Regions from separate parts of the Effusibacillus consociatus genome, predicted to be linked through region 2. Evidence: riboswitches for the same ligand, from Rfam matches in the RefSeq annotation. Region 2 holds a riboswitch; each other region holds the start of a gene.
What was found. Region 2 has a riboswitch for cyclic di-AMP ahead of ACFO8Q_RS08205 (APC family permease). Riboswitches for the same ligand answer to the same signal wherever they lie in the genome.
Positions count from the first base shown of each region.

Region 1 (3,630 bases), on a different contig from region 2:
CTGCTTGGCAGTTGCGAAGGCAATTGCCTTACGACACCATTCGTTTCCTGGATACGAAAAAACGGCAGCGGGGTAGCCGCCCGCTTCCGGTAAGGTCAATCGCTGCGACAGCAGACACACCTTTGTTAAAAGTCCTCGCGCAGTTTGCTCCGGATGCATACCATGTAGTATATGTACGAGACGCTCGAAAGCAGACTTTGCGGATTTTGATTGAGGAAGAGCTGATGGAAGCCGCTATGAAACCTGGTGGCGGCGGGGTATTGCTGGGGCAAATTCTTGCGGAACATTAGATTGGAAATCCAGTGCAGGTTCATCCGCCTCTTGTCAGTTTCTGGGGAGTGTGCTACGGTGTACTATACAGGATCTTTCCGGATTGAGAGGAGGGACAACGGATGCTCAGTCTGTGTTCAGTATGCGAATTACGAGAGTTTGAACTGTTCGAAGGGGTGGAGCAGGAAGAGCTGGATCAGCTAGGGAAAGGGAGTCAACCTTCTGTCGTACCAAAAAGAAACTTTATTTTTACCCCCGATGAACCGAGCAACGCAGTATATTTGTTAAAAAAAGGCCGGGTTCGAATTTCCCGGCTTTCCGATACAGGGAAACACTTTACACTGGTGATTTTGGAACCGGGTGCGATCTTTGGGGAAAGTGCGATTTTTGGCGATGAACCGCGCAAGTACTATGCGGAAGCGCTTGATGATGCTTATATTTGTGCGATCAACAAGCACGAGTTCGAGAAAATCATTTCCCGCAACCCGATGATTTCTTTGCGGCTGGCACACATTGTGGAACAGAGATTGGAAGAAGTACAGGAACAAATCGAGAATCTCGTTTTCTATGACGTCCAAACCCGATTGGCCCGGCTGCTGCTGAAATTGGCAGATCTGCACGGGCAACGGGTGGATGGCGGAGTGAAAATCGGGATTCGACTGACACATGAGGATATGGCAAGCCTGATCGGATCCACGCGGGAAACCACCAGTAAAATACTGAATGAGTTTAAAACGGCAGGCCATATCGATGTCGAAAAGCGACACATTGTTCTGCTGGATCAGAAAGCACTTGCGGATATGCACTAATATTGTGTGACGAGAGAGTCGGGGAAATTCCCCCGGCTCTTTTTGTTGCAGGAATTTCAGAAAATTCCTCGAATAATGTCATGATACAAAAGGAGGACGGGACATGGAGGGACTACATTTTCAACAATGGATTCCGGAAGGCTCCACTGGGGTAGCAATATTACTTATTCATGGGGCAGGGGAACACAGCGGCCGGTATGAACACGTGATCAACTGGTTTCTCGCCAGGAATATTGCAGTTTTTGCCGGAGATCTGCCTGGATTCGGACAGTCCCCGGGTACACGCGGCCATATTGATCGATTCTCCGATTACACTGACTGCGTACGAAACTGGCTGACAGAAACAAAAAATACTGTAGGGGACACGTCTGTGTTTCTTTTTGGACACTCAATGGGGGGATTGGTAACGGTTCGCTTTTTGCAGGAGCCGGATGCGGGTAATCTGCCGATCAAAGGAGTGGTGTTGAGTTCTCCATGCCTCAGGTTAAAGATGCAGGTTCCCCAATGGAAACGGAACCTGGCAGGGGTGCTTGGAAGATTGACGCCTCGCCTGCGAATGCCCAATGGCATTGCTGCTGCGGATGTATCCCGTTCGCTTGACGTGGTGAAAAAATATTCCGAAGATCCCTATAACGAGTCCCGGGTTTCAATCAGATGGTTTGAAGAATTGCAGGTGGCGATGCAGCAGGCGATGCTCCAAGCAAGCAGAATTCAACAGCCGCTGCTGCTCCTGCAGGCGGGTGCCGACCGAATTGTGGATCCGGAAGCAGCTATTCCGTTTGTTGAGAAAGCCGGCTCGCGGGATAAGAAGTTAAAGATCTATCCGGGATTGTATCATGAGTTGGTGAACGAACCGGAAAAGGAAGAGGTTTTGACAGATATTCTAGAGTGGATCAACAAAAGAAAATAGGTCTAAAGTACTACTGTCATTCGGACCAAAGTCTATTGAAGTTCGACATCATTCGTGATATTTTTTAAAAGATTAGTAGAAATATTGCCGAATCTGACAGTGTTTGTCAGTACGGGGGACCTACTTTATGGGGTGAATCGCATTTTTTGTGAAGGGTACCTCAACCCGAACCCGACAACTAACCTCGGAGGCTTCAGGAGGAATCGAATCAAATTGAATAAGTTTCTGAAGGCACTTGTATTTGCAGGGACAATTGTTACTGTCTCCCTTGGCGCTTCAAATGCGGAAGCTGCTACAAAGTACGGGGAAAAGCTGCTGGAAAAAGGCTCACAAGGATCAGAAGTTGTTGCCTTACAGCAAGACTTGAGGATTTTGGGATATTTCACATATCCTTCAAACACCGGTTACTATGGTGAGATCACTGAAGGTGCTGTGAAAGCATTCCAAAAGGATCACGGGATTCAAGAAACGGGCAAAGTCGGGCCGACTACCGCCCCACAAATTGAGGAAGCGGCCGCAAAGAAAGCGGAGGAGTTGAAACAAGCTCAATCAGCCAACGCGGATGCTGCAGAAACCGCAAAACAATTTGTCGGTGTTCCGTATGCTTGGGGAGGTTCCAGTCCATCAGGATTTGACTGTTCCGGATTTGTCCGTTATGTGTTTGCACAGAAAGGCATTGAACTGCCGCGCACATCGCAAGCAATGTTCGAACAAGGCTCTGCTGTTTCGGAACTGCAGCCGGGAGATCTGGTGTTTTTCACGACATACGCGCAAGGAGCTACCCACGTTGGCATTTATATCGGGGATCAGCAGTTTATTTCGGCAACCAGTTCCCACGGGGTAAAGATTGACAGTTTCAGCAGTTCGTACTGGGGACCCCGCTATATTGGAGCAAAACGCATCTAATTACAAGCCAGTCGGATTTCCGACTGGCTGCTCTATTTTTGTGCTTTCAATGGAACCCATTTTTTGTCCGGGTACATAGACTGGAAGAGACACCTTTGAGAAAAGGGGGTTGTTCCATTGTGGAAATATGTATCGATTGCACTGGTAAGCGGGCTGATTCTCTACTTGGTGAATTCTACGGGCCGTATCTACCATGAGTTGTTATCGGAGCTTCTGCCGCAAGTCGCGGAAGAAAACCGGCATAACATCCAATATGATATGATCCACTCTCTGGTGGAGAACCGGACTCTACGGCTCACAATGGTTCTCCCGGTGGCTTTTCTTTGCACGTTCATTCTGCTGCCCTATGATTTGGCGAAAGGGTGGCATTGGATTGAATTGAAAATTGTGAGATTTCTGCAAAAGTGACATGCCTGTTTTATAAAGGCATGTCATTTTATTTGGGTTAACTCATATGCATTAGGATTCGATTTCGATTTCAAAGTCAAAAAGTTGAGGGGTTAATTTTTTACTCTTGTTTTTTTATTCGCTGAATTGTAATATTCATGTAAAGACATTGTAAAATTCGGAACTTAAATTCCGAAATTCGGAACGAACGTGAAACCGGAGGACAATTCAAAATGTTGAAGTTGAATGAAATTCGTGAGCTTGTACGGTTAATTGATGAAACTTCCGTGACCGAACTGAATCTCGAAGCGGCTGGGACGAAGCTGGTGATAAAAAAGGAGTTGAGTG
Region 1 is NZ_JBHSHC010000093.1:42,868-46,497, forward strand. Features, by position in the region: gene ACFO8Q_RS11065 (M50 family metallopeptidase) at 1-290, shown strand, start outside; gene ACFO8Q_RS11070 (Crp/Fnr family transcriptional regulator) at 393-1,079, shown strand; gene ACFO8Q_RS11075 (alpha/beta hydrolase) at 1,183-1,989, shown strand; cyclic di-AMP (ydaO/yuaA leader) riboswitch at 2,065-2,197, shown strand; gene ACFO8Q_RS11080 (C40 family peptidase) at 2,203-2,895, shown strand; gene ACFO8Q_RS11085 (hypothetical protein) at 3,013-3,303, shown strand; gene accB (acetyl-CoA carboxylase biotin carboxyl carrier protein) at 3,516-3,630, shown strand, end outside.
Region 1: it holds a riboswitch for cyclic di-AMP, as region 2 does, so the genes downstream of both, ACFO8Q_RS11080 (C40 family peptidase) here and ACFO8Q_RS08205 (APC family permease) in region 2, are expected to answer to the same signal.

Region 2 (3,630 bases):
ACCCCTTGGCAATCATTTGCTTCGCTTCCTCAAAGGTAATTTTGAATTCCACATCCTTTACGATAGGAGCGAAGAGATCGTACATATGCAGCTCCTCCACACCCAACAACTTCTTGCGGAGCCTTACATAGCGATACATTTCAGGCAAAAACTCATGTACGGCTTGAATCAGGTTGTCATAGACTTCAACCGGAATATTCTCGCCATCCATCGCAGCATGCCGAGCCGATTCGTATTTTCGAACCCTTGCATAGAACACATCTTTCTTAATACTTGCATGCAATATAGCGGCCAGCGTGTTCTTTTGCTTGCGGTACGTTTCGTAGAGCGCTTCGAACGCATCTTTTCTTACCCGACGGTCTTTGCTCTCCAGGAGCTGGATATATCGGCCCTTTGTCAGTTCAATCTCATAGCCGTTTTCATCTTTGATAGTTGGAAATTTGATGTCAGCATTGTTCAGCATTCCGAAGATTGTCCCCGGACCTTGGGCTAACTCCCCCGCTTGAGCCAGGAGCAGTTCTTCAACAGGTGACAGAATATGTTCTTTGGAACGCAGTATTTCGTGAATCACAAAGTGATAAAGTTCTAAACCCGTTTCTTCAGACATGAACCTCTTAAGGGTTTCTTCCGGAATGGATAAAATCTCCGGCGTGATAAAAGCGGTTGCACTGGACGCTTGTACACTAAGTGTAGCCGCACGGTCTGTAAGGGCTTGGTAAACCGTGTTTGTATTGTCCTCATCGCGGCGCATGCGGGCATAGGCATAAAGTCGGCCCATTTTCTCAGCCAGTTGGTCCTGGACCTTGAGACAATCAAGCAGATTCTGCGCCGATTCGGCCAATTTCCCTTCAAATCCCTGGATCTTTACGATGTGACTCTTGATCTCCTGATAATCCTGCTCCCACTTTTCGGTTGAAGCATAGATATCTTCCAACTTCCATTTCATTTCGTCCGGAATTTCATTTCTTTTGGGAAGCCGGTTTGTGGCAACGGTCATATGTATCATCCTCCTATTCGATCCATACAGCTGCATATGCAGTTTTTCCCATTATAACATACAGAAAACTTGGCATTCGCCAAGACTGTGACTTAGGTGAATGCTATCATCTATTTCACCCATATTAAAACAATTATATTCTTTGACAGAACGAAAGATGTTTACAGAAAGAATGAGAATCATGAAAAAAGAGCTATCATAAGATTAATGGTCTTAAATCACTTATTTGTGTGTATTTGAAGTGAAAAGCGGGTCTTTTTTCACAAAAAACACACGTGCAAATATTTTCAAATCCAAGTAGTATCATAACAACAATTGAATCTAGCCTAATTCTGGCAGCAGCCAGGAGCGGAGGAACCAATCACGTGGGGTTAATCCTGAATGATCAGGAGGGATGAGATGAACTTCTCTGCCATCCTACCCGTCAGCTAACTTCGTAAGCTAAAGCAGGGAAGGTCCATTGGCCTATCCAATTCGTTTGCGATGGTCTTTTTTATTTTTTATCGCACTTTAACTGGTTAGGTAACGGTCTTGGTTGACTACGTACTGGAGAAACGGGAGTGGTTTCTTGGGTATGCGGTGGACCGATACAGACTTTTTCTGTGGAGCTTCGGTTCTTAAGGAAAAGTAGGTGTCGGTTCTTTTTATTTCGCTGATGTGACGGATTTATGAAAATCTGTAGGTTTATGTGTATTAAAGAATTTGGAGCAGTCCGTTTAGGGTATTCTAACTACGTAATTAAGCGGAAGCTCTTGGGAGGCAAAAGATTAATGGAGAGCCAAAGACTCAGAAGAATCCTGATTGGACGACCCTTGAAGTCCACCGAGATCGAATCAGAAAAAATGCCGGTGTGGAAGGCGTTGCCGATTTTATCGTCAGACGCTCTTTCATCTGTTGCGTACGGAACGGAACAGATTCTGCTTGAATTGGCTACCGTCGGAGCCGTGGCGTTCTCTTTTTCGTTACCCATTGCAACGGCGATTATTTTACTTATCGGAGTCTTGGTTGTCAGCTACCGTCAAGTAATTGACGCGTATCCGCAAGGAGGCGGCGCTTACATGGTAGCCAAGACAAACTTGGGACCTATGTGGGGACGTCTGGCGGGTGTCTCTCTGTTAATTGATTATGTATTAACAGTGGCTGTTTCCATAGCAGCCGGAGTTCAAGCAATCACGTCCGCATTTCCAGTAACAATACCGTATGTAATACCGATAGCTGTAGCTCTTGTCTGGATCATGGTTTGGATGAATCTCCGAGGCACATCTGAAGCGGGAACAGTTTTCGCTTTGCCAACCTATTTGTTTATCTTTTGTATGCTTTCTCTAGTGGGAAAAGGTGCTTTCGACTTGCTGACGGGTTCGGGGCATTCCGTGCAACAGATTGCTCCTCCGACCACAATCCCTTCCGGGTTGACGTTGTTTGTCCTGCTGAAAGCTTTTTCTTCCGGTTGTTCGGCGGTTACGGGTATAGAGGCAATTTCCAACGCTGTACCGCACTTTCGAACCCCTTCGCAGCGCAACGCGAAACTTACAATGCTTACATTAGGGATGTTATTGGCGGTAATCTTTGGCGGGGTAACCATCTTTTCATTAGCTTACGGTGTCCACCCGGATCCGAAAGGGCACACTTCTGTGCTGTCGATGGTTGCGGAGAACGCATTTGGACGAGGCGGAATGTATTTCGCTATTCAAATCGCCACAATGTTGATTTTGGTATTAGCAGCTAACACCAGTTTTAGCGGCTTTCCGATTCTTGCTTCGATTATGGCGCAGGACAAAAACTTCCCGCGAATGTTTGCCCATCGAGGGGACCGTTTAGCCTACAATTATGGGATTATTACGTTAGGTGTGTTATCCAGTCTCCTGTTGATCCTGTTCAACGGAAAAACGGATCTTCTGATCCCGCTCTACGCAATTGGGGTATTTTTATCGTTTACCATGGCACAGAGCGGACTCATTCTAAAATGGGTGCGAGAACGGAATAAAGGATGGCAGCGCCGGGTGTTCATAAATGGAGTTGGAGCTGTTGTTACGTTTGTTGTGCTAATGATTTTCAGCGTCACCAAATTTTCGGAAGGCGCATGGATCGTGATCGTCTTGACACCTATTTTGCTATGGGTAATTACCAAAATCCACCGTCATTACGAAGCAGTGGGAACTCAATTGCGGATTGATTTAAAGGATCCCCTTCCTCAAAAAGAATCCGTCATAATTGTACCTGTTGCAGGAATCCATCGAGTCGTCGCATCGACCATTGCTTATGCCAAGACACTCTCTCCGAGAGTAGTTGCTTTTTACGTGGCGTTTTCTGAGGAAGAGGCAGATCAAATGAAGGAAAAATGGGAGCAATGGAACTCTGGGGTTCGGCTTGTAACCTTCGTATCCAGATATCGAACCATCGTCGAACCTCTTGTCGAATTTGTGGAGCGGGTCGATTGCCGTGTAGATCCAAACGATACGGTTATGGTGTTGTTGCCGCAGTTTGTCCCCAAGAAGTTCTGGCATCGTGTGCTTCACAACCAGTCTGCGTTCCGAATTCGGTCTAAGCTTTTGGGGCGGAAGAATGTCGTTGTTGCAACCTTGCCTTACCATTTGCATGAGTAAAGCATAACAAAGAAGTGGTTGCAGAATAAA
Region 2 is NZ_JBHSHC010000053.1:27,908-31,537, reverse strand. Features, by position in the region: gene pepF (oligoendopeptidase F) at 1-997, opposite strand, end outside; cyclic di-AMP (ydaO/yuaA leader) riboswitch at 1,311-1,454, shown strand; gene ACFO8Q_RS08205 (APC family permease) at 1,768-3,600, shown strand.

Region 3 (3,630 bases), on a different contig from region 2:
ATCTGGGAATTTACATAGGAGGCGGACAGTTCATCCACGCGAGCTCATCAAAAGGGGTAACCATTTCGTACCTGTCAAATCCTTATTATACGGATCGATATATCGGAGCCAAAAGATATTTTTGAACAATACTTGAACGCAGGCGGTTTCTATCGCTTGCGTTTTCTCATCCTCTTGTTGGGGAGTTTTGTTTGTGAGTTATGTTTTGTGTACCAAAGTGGACAAGCTTTTGGTATACTACATGCTGTATGTTTGTTAGGAAAGGTTGGGAGGTTGAAATGAACAGAAAAGAACAAGAGCGTACACCACTTTTCACAGCGCTTTTGGAACATGCAAAAAGGGATCCGATCCAATTCCACATTCCGGGTCACAAGAAAGGCACCGGGATGGCGAGCGAATTCCGTGATTTTGTCGGATCTAACGCACTTTCGATTGATTTGATCAATATCGCGCCGCTTGACGATCTCCATAGTCCGAAGGGAATTATTCGGGACGCTCAGGAGCTTGCTGCAAAAGCATTTGGCGCTGACTATACATTTTTTACCGTGCAAGGGACAACCGGTGCGATCATCACGATGATTATGTCCGTGGTCGGACCGGGAGACAAAATTCTTGTGCCTCGCAACGTCCATAAATCAGTTTCGGCTGCTATTATTCTGTCCGGAGCGGAACCGGTATTCATGCATCCGGAACTGGATCCGAACTTCGGGATAGCGCATGGGGTTTCTTATGATACGGTTCGCCGAACTCTTGATGAACACCCTGACGCAAAGGGGGTATTGCTCATTAACCCCACTTATTTCGGCATTTCCTGCGACTTGAAATCGATTGTCGAATTGGCTCACGATCGGGGAGTGCCTGTAGTGGTCGACGAGGCGCACGGAGTGCATATTCATTTTCACGAAAAACTGCCTCTCTCCGCTATGCAGGCCGGGGCGGACATGGCGGCAACCTCCGTTCACAAGCTGGGTGGCTCCATGACACAAAGTTCGGTTTTGAATGTAAAAGAAGGTCTGGTCAATCCGGATCATGTCCAATCGATCTTGTCCATGCTGACGACTACGTCCACTTCGTATTTGCTGTTGGCTTCGCTTGATACGGCACGCAAAAACCTGGCGATTCACGGACACGAAATGTTGGAGGAAGCCATTTCCCTTGCTGAATATGCAAGGGATGAGATTAACAAGATGGAAGGACTTTATTGTTTTGGGAGAGAGATCCTGCACAATTCTTCGATTTATGATATGGATCCTCTGAAGCTGACGATTTCAGTCAAAGACCTGGGAATCAGCGGACACGATGTGGAACGTGTGCTGCGGGAAGAATTCAACATTGAAGTGGAACTGTCCGACCTGTATAACATCCTGTGCATCGTCACGGTCGGGGATACAAAAGAAACAGTTGATGCCCTCTTAAAAGCGCTGCGCAGAATTGCGGAACGTCATGTGTACCAAGCGGGCAAACAGATTGTTCAAGTTCACCTTCCGGAGATCCCGAAACTGGCAATGTCCCCGCGTGAAGCTTTTTATTCCGAGACGGAAGTGGTACCATTCGATGAGGCGGTCGGAAGAACGTTTGCCGAATTGGTAATGGTCTACCCGCCGGGGATTCCGATTCTTTTGCCCGGTGAAATCGTCACAAAAGAGAATATTGACTACATTCGGGAACACATCAAAGCGGGCCTGCCGGTTCAAGGACCGGATGACCCCGACATCGAGTTGGTGAAAGTCGTCAAAGTATAACGTGTAACAAGTCGTCTAACGTCCGGAGGGAATTTCCGGACGTTTTTTTCCAACAATCCACTAATGACTCTTTTCATGAACCCTAGTAGAATAGACGGGAATTTGGCAAGCCGAATCGCATCCGGTTTTTGGTAAAAAAAGCATGCGTACGGAGGAACCGGTTAAATGGGGTGAATCGCGATCAGCGGGGAATAAGTTCCCTGGATTCGCGCGGGAACCTTCTCCCGAACCCGTCAGCTAACTTCGGAGGCTTGGAAGGAGTGTCGAAATTGAATATGAAATTTCCTTGGAAAAAGGGATCACTGGGTGCCCTTATCGTATCTGCATTGCTCGTGAGCGGTTTCACGGTGAATGGAGCCTGGAACAGTCAAGCCCAACCCGCTGAATCAAGTGCTGCCAAAGCCGAGGCCGACAACCGGCAACCAACAACGGAATCACAGCAAGCGGTGCAACAAACAGACAATGGTGAGCCTGCAGAGAACTCGGGTCAGCAGCCGACGCAAGTCGCTCCGGTTCTGGCGAGCCGCAGCGGAATGTCCGAACCGAAAGCGTCCGTTCCACCCAAACAAACCTCTTCCACCGGATCCGGGTCTTTAACAATGAAAGCCACCGCTTATGGTCCAGCCAACATTAACTGGAAATATGGTGGCAAGACTTATACGGGGACGACTGTAAGACAAGGAGTAATCGCAGTGGATCCAAAAGTGATTCCACTGGGAACACGAGTATGGGTTTCAGGCTACCAGCATCCGAATCTTCCGGCCAATGGTTTCATGGCTGTCGCTGAAGACATTGGCGGGGCGGTTCGCGGAAATCGAATTGATATTTATATCAATGCAGATGCACAAAGCCTGAAGAATTTTGGAGTTCAAAACGTTCAAGTGCGGATTCTCGGGAAATAACTCGAATCCGGATATTGGGGTCTGCCCATGCAGGCCTTTTTTTATTGCCTCCGAAAAGCAGTGAATGAAATATTTTCCACAGGCAAGGGTATTCTAACTGGATAAAAGGTGCGTCCGAGGTGATTAGCAGATGCCGATCCGAGTCATGCATGTCGTTCGACCGGCTGATGGAGGCATGCGGGAGCATGTAAAACAACTTATCTGGGGGATGCCGCACGATCAGATTGAGCCGATCGTAGCATGCCCCGAAGAGTCTGCGTTATTTTGCCAATTGCCTTCGCGGGTTCACAAGATCGCTTTGGAAGTGAAAGACGGTGTAAAACCCTGGGAGGACATGCGATCTGTCATCGCTCTTCGGCAGCAGCTTGAAAGACATCCAATTGACATCCTTCATATGCATGGAGCAAAATCGGCCCTGATCGGGAGAACGGCAGCCGCATTGGCAAAGCGAAAGCCTCGCCTGATCTGCACGGTGCATAATTTTATCCAACCCGCAAATCGTATTCTGCGATCGACATTCGTTACGATCGAAAGAAAGCTCTCAAGCCAGACAGATCGTTACATCGCTGTTTCTAATGCATTGGCTGAGCAATTGCAGCAGCAGATTGTTCGGCGTACGGATAAAATCTCTATCGTATACAATGGTCTGGCGCCCACAAAACAGCGGATCAGCCGAACGGAAGCCCGAAACTTGATGAAAGTCCCGCAGAATGTCGCTGTGATCGGTACGATTGCTCGTCTTATCCCGGAAAAAGGGGTTGCGGATCTTCTGCTTGCTTTTCGGATGCTAACCAATCTCGGGCACGAGGCCTATCTCGTAATTATCGGTGATGGCCCGCAGAAAGAGGAGTTACAGGAGCTTTGTTCCGATCTTGCAGCCCGGATTCGCTGGTTGGGATCTGTAGAGGAAGCTTCTCAATTGATCCCGGGATTTGATCTTTACGTACAGAGTTCCCATCGGGAAGGTTTCGGGTTGGCGGTGTTAG
Region 3 is NZ_JBHSHC010000013.1:14,955-18,584, forward strand. Features, by position in the region: gene ACFO8Q_RS01655 (C40 family peptidase) at 1-125, shown strand, start outside; gene ACFO8Q_RS01660 (aminotransferase class I/II-fold pyridoxal phosphate-dependent enzyme) at 279-1,742, shown strand; cyclic di-AMP (ydaO/yuaA leader) riboswitch at 1,841-2,010, shown strand; gene ACFO8Q_RS01665 (3D domain-containing protein) at 2,018-2,644, shown strand; gene ACFO8Q_RS01670 (glycosyltransferase) at 2,775-3,630, shown strand, end outside.
Region 3: it holds a riboswitch for cyclic di-AMP, as region 2 does, so the genes downstream of both, ACFO8Q_RS01665 (3D domain-containing protein) here and ACFO8Q_RS08205 (APC family permease) in region 2, are expected to answer to the same signal.

Region 4 (3,630 bases), on a different contig from region 2:
CGAGCCAATGATGGTTGCCAAAGGAGTGCGCAGTTCGTGGGAAACCGAATTCAGAATCGCAGTACGAAGCCGTTCCGACTCTGCTGTAAGATGAGCAATTCTGGCTTCCTCCGCCAGCCTGACGCGAGCGATTGCGCTTGCCGCCAAGCCCGTGAGCGCCTCGAGGAGCCGCTTTTGTTCGGTTGTGATCCCAGTTCGCAATTGTTTTGGATAGAGCACCATAACACCATATTTTCGGTTCTCGGCCCGAAGTAGAATAAAATAGCCTGGGGGGTCGTTCAAGCTGGCCGTCTCGCCGAGTTCAAACACCCTTTTTGCGATAGAGAGTTCTTCATTCTCTTGGTTGTGTTCGGAGCGATCGGCAGACCGATGAGCAAGCGCCAGGTTGTTCCGGTCACCTGCCAAGTAGATGGCGATTTCTGAGTTCAGGGTTTTTGAAACTTGTCGGGAAAAATGGTCCAGCATAGAATCGATGTCCGCTATCGCGCTCATCTGCTTACTAAGCGCGTATAGTGCAGCGGTGTGTGCCTCCCTTTGCTTGGAATAGATGGCCTGCTGCTTCAGCTTGGCCGCCAGGCTGGCCGTTAATGCTGCGACTGCCAAATAAACGCCGAATGAAACCAGATAGCGCAAGTCTGCCACGGTAAAGCTCAAGACAGGAGGCACGAAGAAGAAATCGAAGGCTAAAACACCCAGGATTGCCGCGTAGAAAGCAGGACGCAGTCCCCCGAAGACGGCATTGATAAGAACCGGGAGTAAATAGATAAGGGCAATATTGACCAAATCAAAAGCAAGACCAAACGGTTTTAATACCATGGTCATGAGAGCGATCAGCAAAGTCGTGCTTACGTACGGTCGCAACGAAATCCATACCGCATTCCATTTATGCATAGCAAAACACATCCTGCTCTTTTTTGTGTCTCTCCTCTCTAGGTTACTGTAAAAAAAGAGTAAAATAAACCGGTACTAGGCGTAAAAAATTCGTAAAAATGATTGAGAAACCTCAAAATAATGAGTAAATACGAGAATAATGAAGATCTGCTGCCAGGGTCATGAATTCCCAAACATAAAGCACTCTTTTTAAGCGGATATACAATATGCTTCACTTTACAGTTTTTTTATCTCGGAGTAACATACGTCCATGAATTGAATTGTTTTTCATTTACAGTTGCTTAATTGTGACTCAGGAACAAGAGGAAACCAACTACGGATCAGTGCTTGTGTGAGAGCAAGGCAACCGGATCCGGAAGGGATGAATTCCCCCGTTTATACGAAGCTTAAGCAGGGGCAGGGCGACTCTCACCGCCCGAATCCGTAAGGAAAACTCGTAAATGCGGAAGCAGCCCTTTTCAAAAGTGTGGCCCTTGTAGAGAGAGGATGATGAAGCTTGTGATCGTAAGTTTCGACCACAGTGCTTATGCCTCTGTGGTGTTTCGTGAACATGATAATCATCGTTTCAATCGCTGAATTCTTCGATTAACACGAAGGAGCGGGGGAACCAATCGAAGCCGGTCTTGTCGGCTTCATGGGGTGAATCGCCGGTAAATCCGGCGTAGGGCGACTCTTACGCCCGAATCCGACAGCTAACCTCGTAAGCGTCTTTAAGAGAGGCAACAATTGTCGTGATTAGACACGGTGTTTTTTCGTGCCTAAGAAGCTGACGAAGAGTTCCTCTTCGAAAGCTTCTTTTTTGTTGCCTGAACAAGGTGGAGGGGATCGATCATGGAAGCTCACGATGAGTTTATACTCGTCTCTGCGCCCAACAAAACCGGGGGGCAGTTTATCAAAACGTTGCAAATCAAAAAAATGCTTTTTGCCGCGATTACGAATAATGATACCGAAAGATCAAGATTGGTGCATTTGGGAGTAAAAAACATCCTGTCGGTCGATACTACAGACCGAGAAACCTGGCTTATTCCAGAGCTCCCGGTGGGTAAGGTGTTCTTGTTTGAGTTAAGTTTGCCCTTGATCTGCAGATACATTCAGATCTGCCGTTCATGGACAGACAAGTCGATCTATGTCATCACCGGAAGCAGCAATGCAAGAATGGTCTACAAAGGACTTGGTGCCAATTACGTCATTCACACCCAAAGTGATGATGTTTCGTTTCTGCTTGATAAAGAAGGCTGAATCCGTTAAAGAAATTCATACCTGATAGTTGTTCCAGAGGAGGGTTGATCATTCATGATGGATATCGCGATGGTATTGACTTTAGCTGGCGCGTATGGATTGTTTTGCTTATTTTTGGCTTGGTGCGGACGGGTTGCAGGTGAATCGGGGGGAGAACACTCATGATCGTCGTTATTACTTTTACGGTTTTTATATTTTTGTATCTCATTTTTGCCTTGGTGAATCCGGAAAAATTTTAATCTTAATGAAACGTCTTGAGGAGGGCATAAAATGGCCATTTTGCAACTGGCAGCGGTCATTCTGATTTTAGTTTTGCTGGTCAAACCGTTGGGAACGTACATCTTTCACGTGTTTTCCAATCAGCCCAACCGGATGGATCGCGTATTCGGACCGGTCGAGAAGTTGATCTACGGGCTGACCGGTTTGAAAAACCGCGCCGAAATGAACTGGAAACGGTACACACTCAGTTTGATATTAACCAACGTAATTTTGGTGGCGGTTAGTTACTTCATTTTACGCATCCAGAAAGGATTGCCATTAAACCCAAATGGTATTGACAACATGGAGGCGACGCTATCCTTCAACACCGTAATCAGTTTTATGACAAATACAAACTTGCAGCACTACAGCGGTGAAACGGGTCTGTCCTATTTTTCACAAATGGCTGTCATTATAATGATGATGTTTACATCGGCGGCATCCGGCATCGTCGTAGCGATTGCATTCATTCGCGGCTTGACAAGCAAAGGGAAAACGCTCGGCAACTTCTTCACCGATTTTGTCAAAGCGCATACCCGTCTGCTCATCCCGATGGCGATCATCGTGACGCTGGCGCTTGTGGCTTTAAAGGTGCCGCAAACGCTTAGTCCGACCGTTCAAGCGACAACGCTTGAAGGCGGGACGCAACAAATCGCGATCGGTCCGGTGGCTTCCCTCGTATCGATCAAGCACCTGGGAACGAATGGGGGAGGATTCTTCGGTGCCAATTCGTCGCATCCGTTTGAGAATCCGAATCCGCTGACGAACGTGATTGAAATGCTGTCGATGTGGTGTATTCCGGCCGCATTGACGTATACATTCGGCAGATTCGCGCGAAATCAAAAACAAGGATGGGTCATCTTCAGCGCGATGCTTATCTTGTTTGTCGCCTTCCTCTCGGTTGTGTACACGTCGGAATTGCGGGGGAACCCGGCACTGAATGCGCTCGGAATCGACGCTTCGCAAGGAAGCATGGAAGGCAAGGAAGTCCGGTTCGGGATTGCGCAGTCGGCCTTGTTTACAACGGTTACGACCGCGGCGACAACCGGTTCCGTCAATAACATGCACGACACGCTTACGCCACTGGGCGGTCTTGTGCCGCTGGCGCAAATGATGCTAAACTGCGTGTTCGGCGGCGACGGGGTCGGGTTGGTGAACATGCTGATGTATGCGATATTGGGCGTCTTCCTTTGTGGACTGATGGTCGGCCGTACGCCCGAATTCTTGGGGCGAAAAATCGAA
Region 4 is NZ_JBHSHC010000154.1:103,762-107,391, forward strand. Features, by position in the region: gene ACFO8Q_RS22585 (ATP-binding protein) at 1-891, opposite strand, end outside; cyclic di-AMP (ydaO/yuaA leader) riboswitch at 1,452-1,613, shown strand; gene ACFO8Q_RS22590 (hypothetical protein) at 1,723-2,130, shown strand; gene ACFO8Q_RS22595 (potassium-transporting ATPase subunit F) at 2,292-2,369, shown strand; gene kdpA (potassium-transporting ATPase subunit KdpA) at 2,401-3,630, shown strand, end outside.
Region 4: it holds a riboswitch for cyclic di-AMP, as region 2 does, so the genes downstream of both, ACFO8Q_RS22590 (hypothetical protein) here and ACFO8Q_RS08205 (APC family permease) in region 2, are expected to answer to the same signal.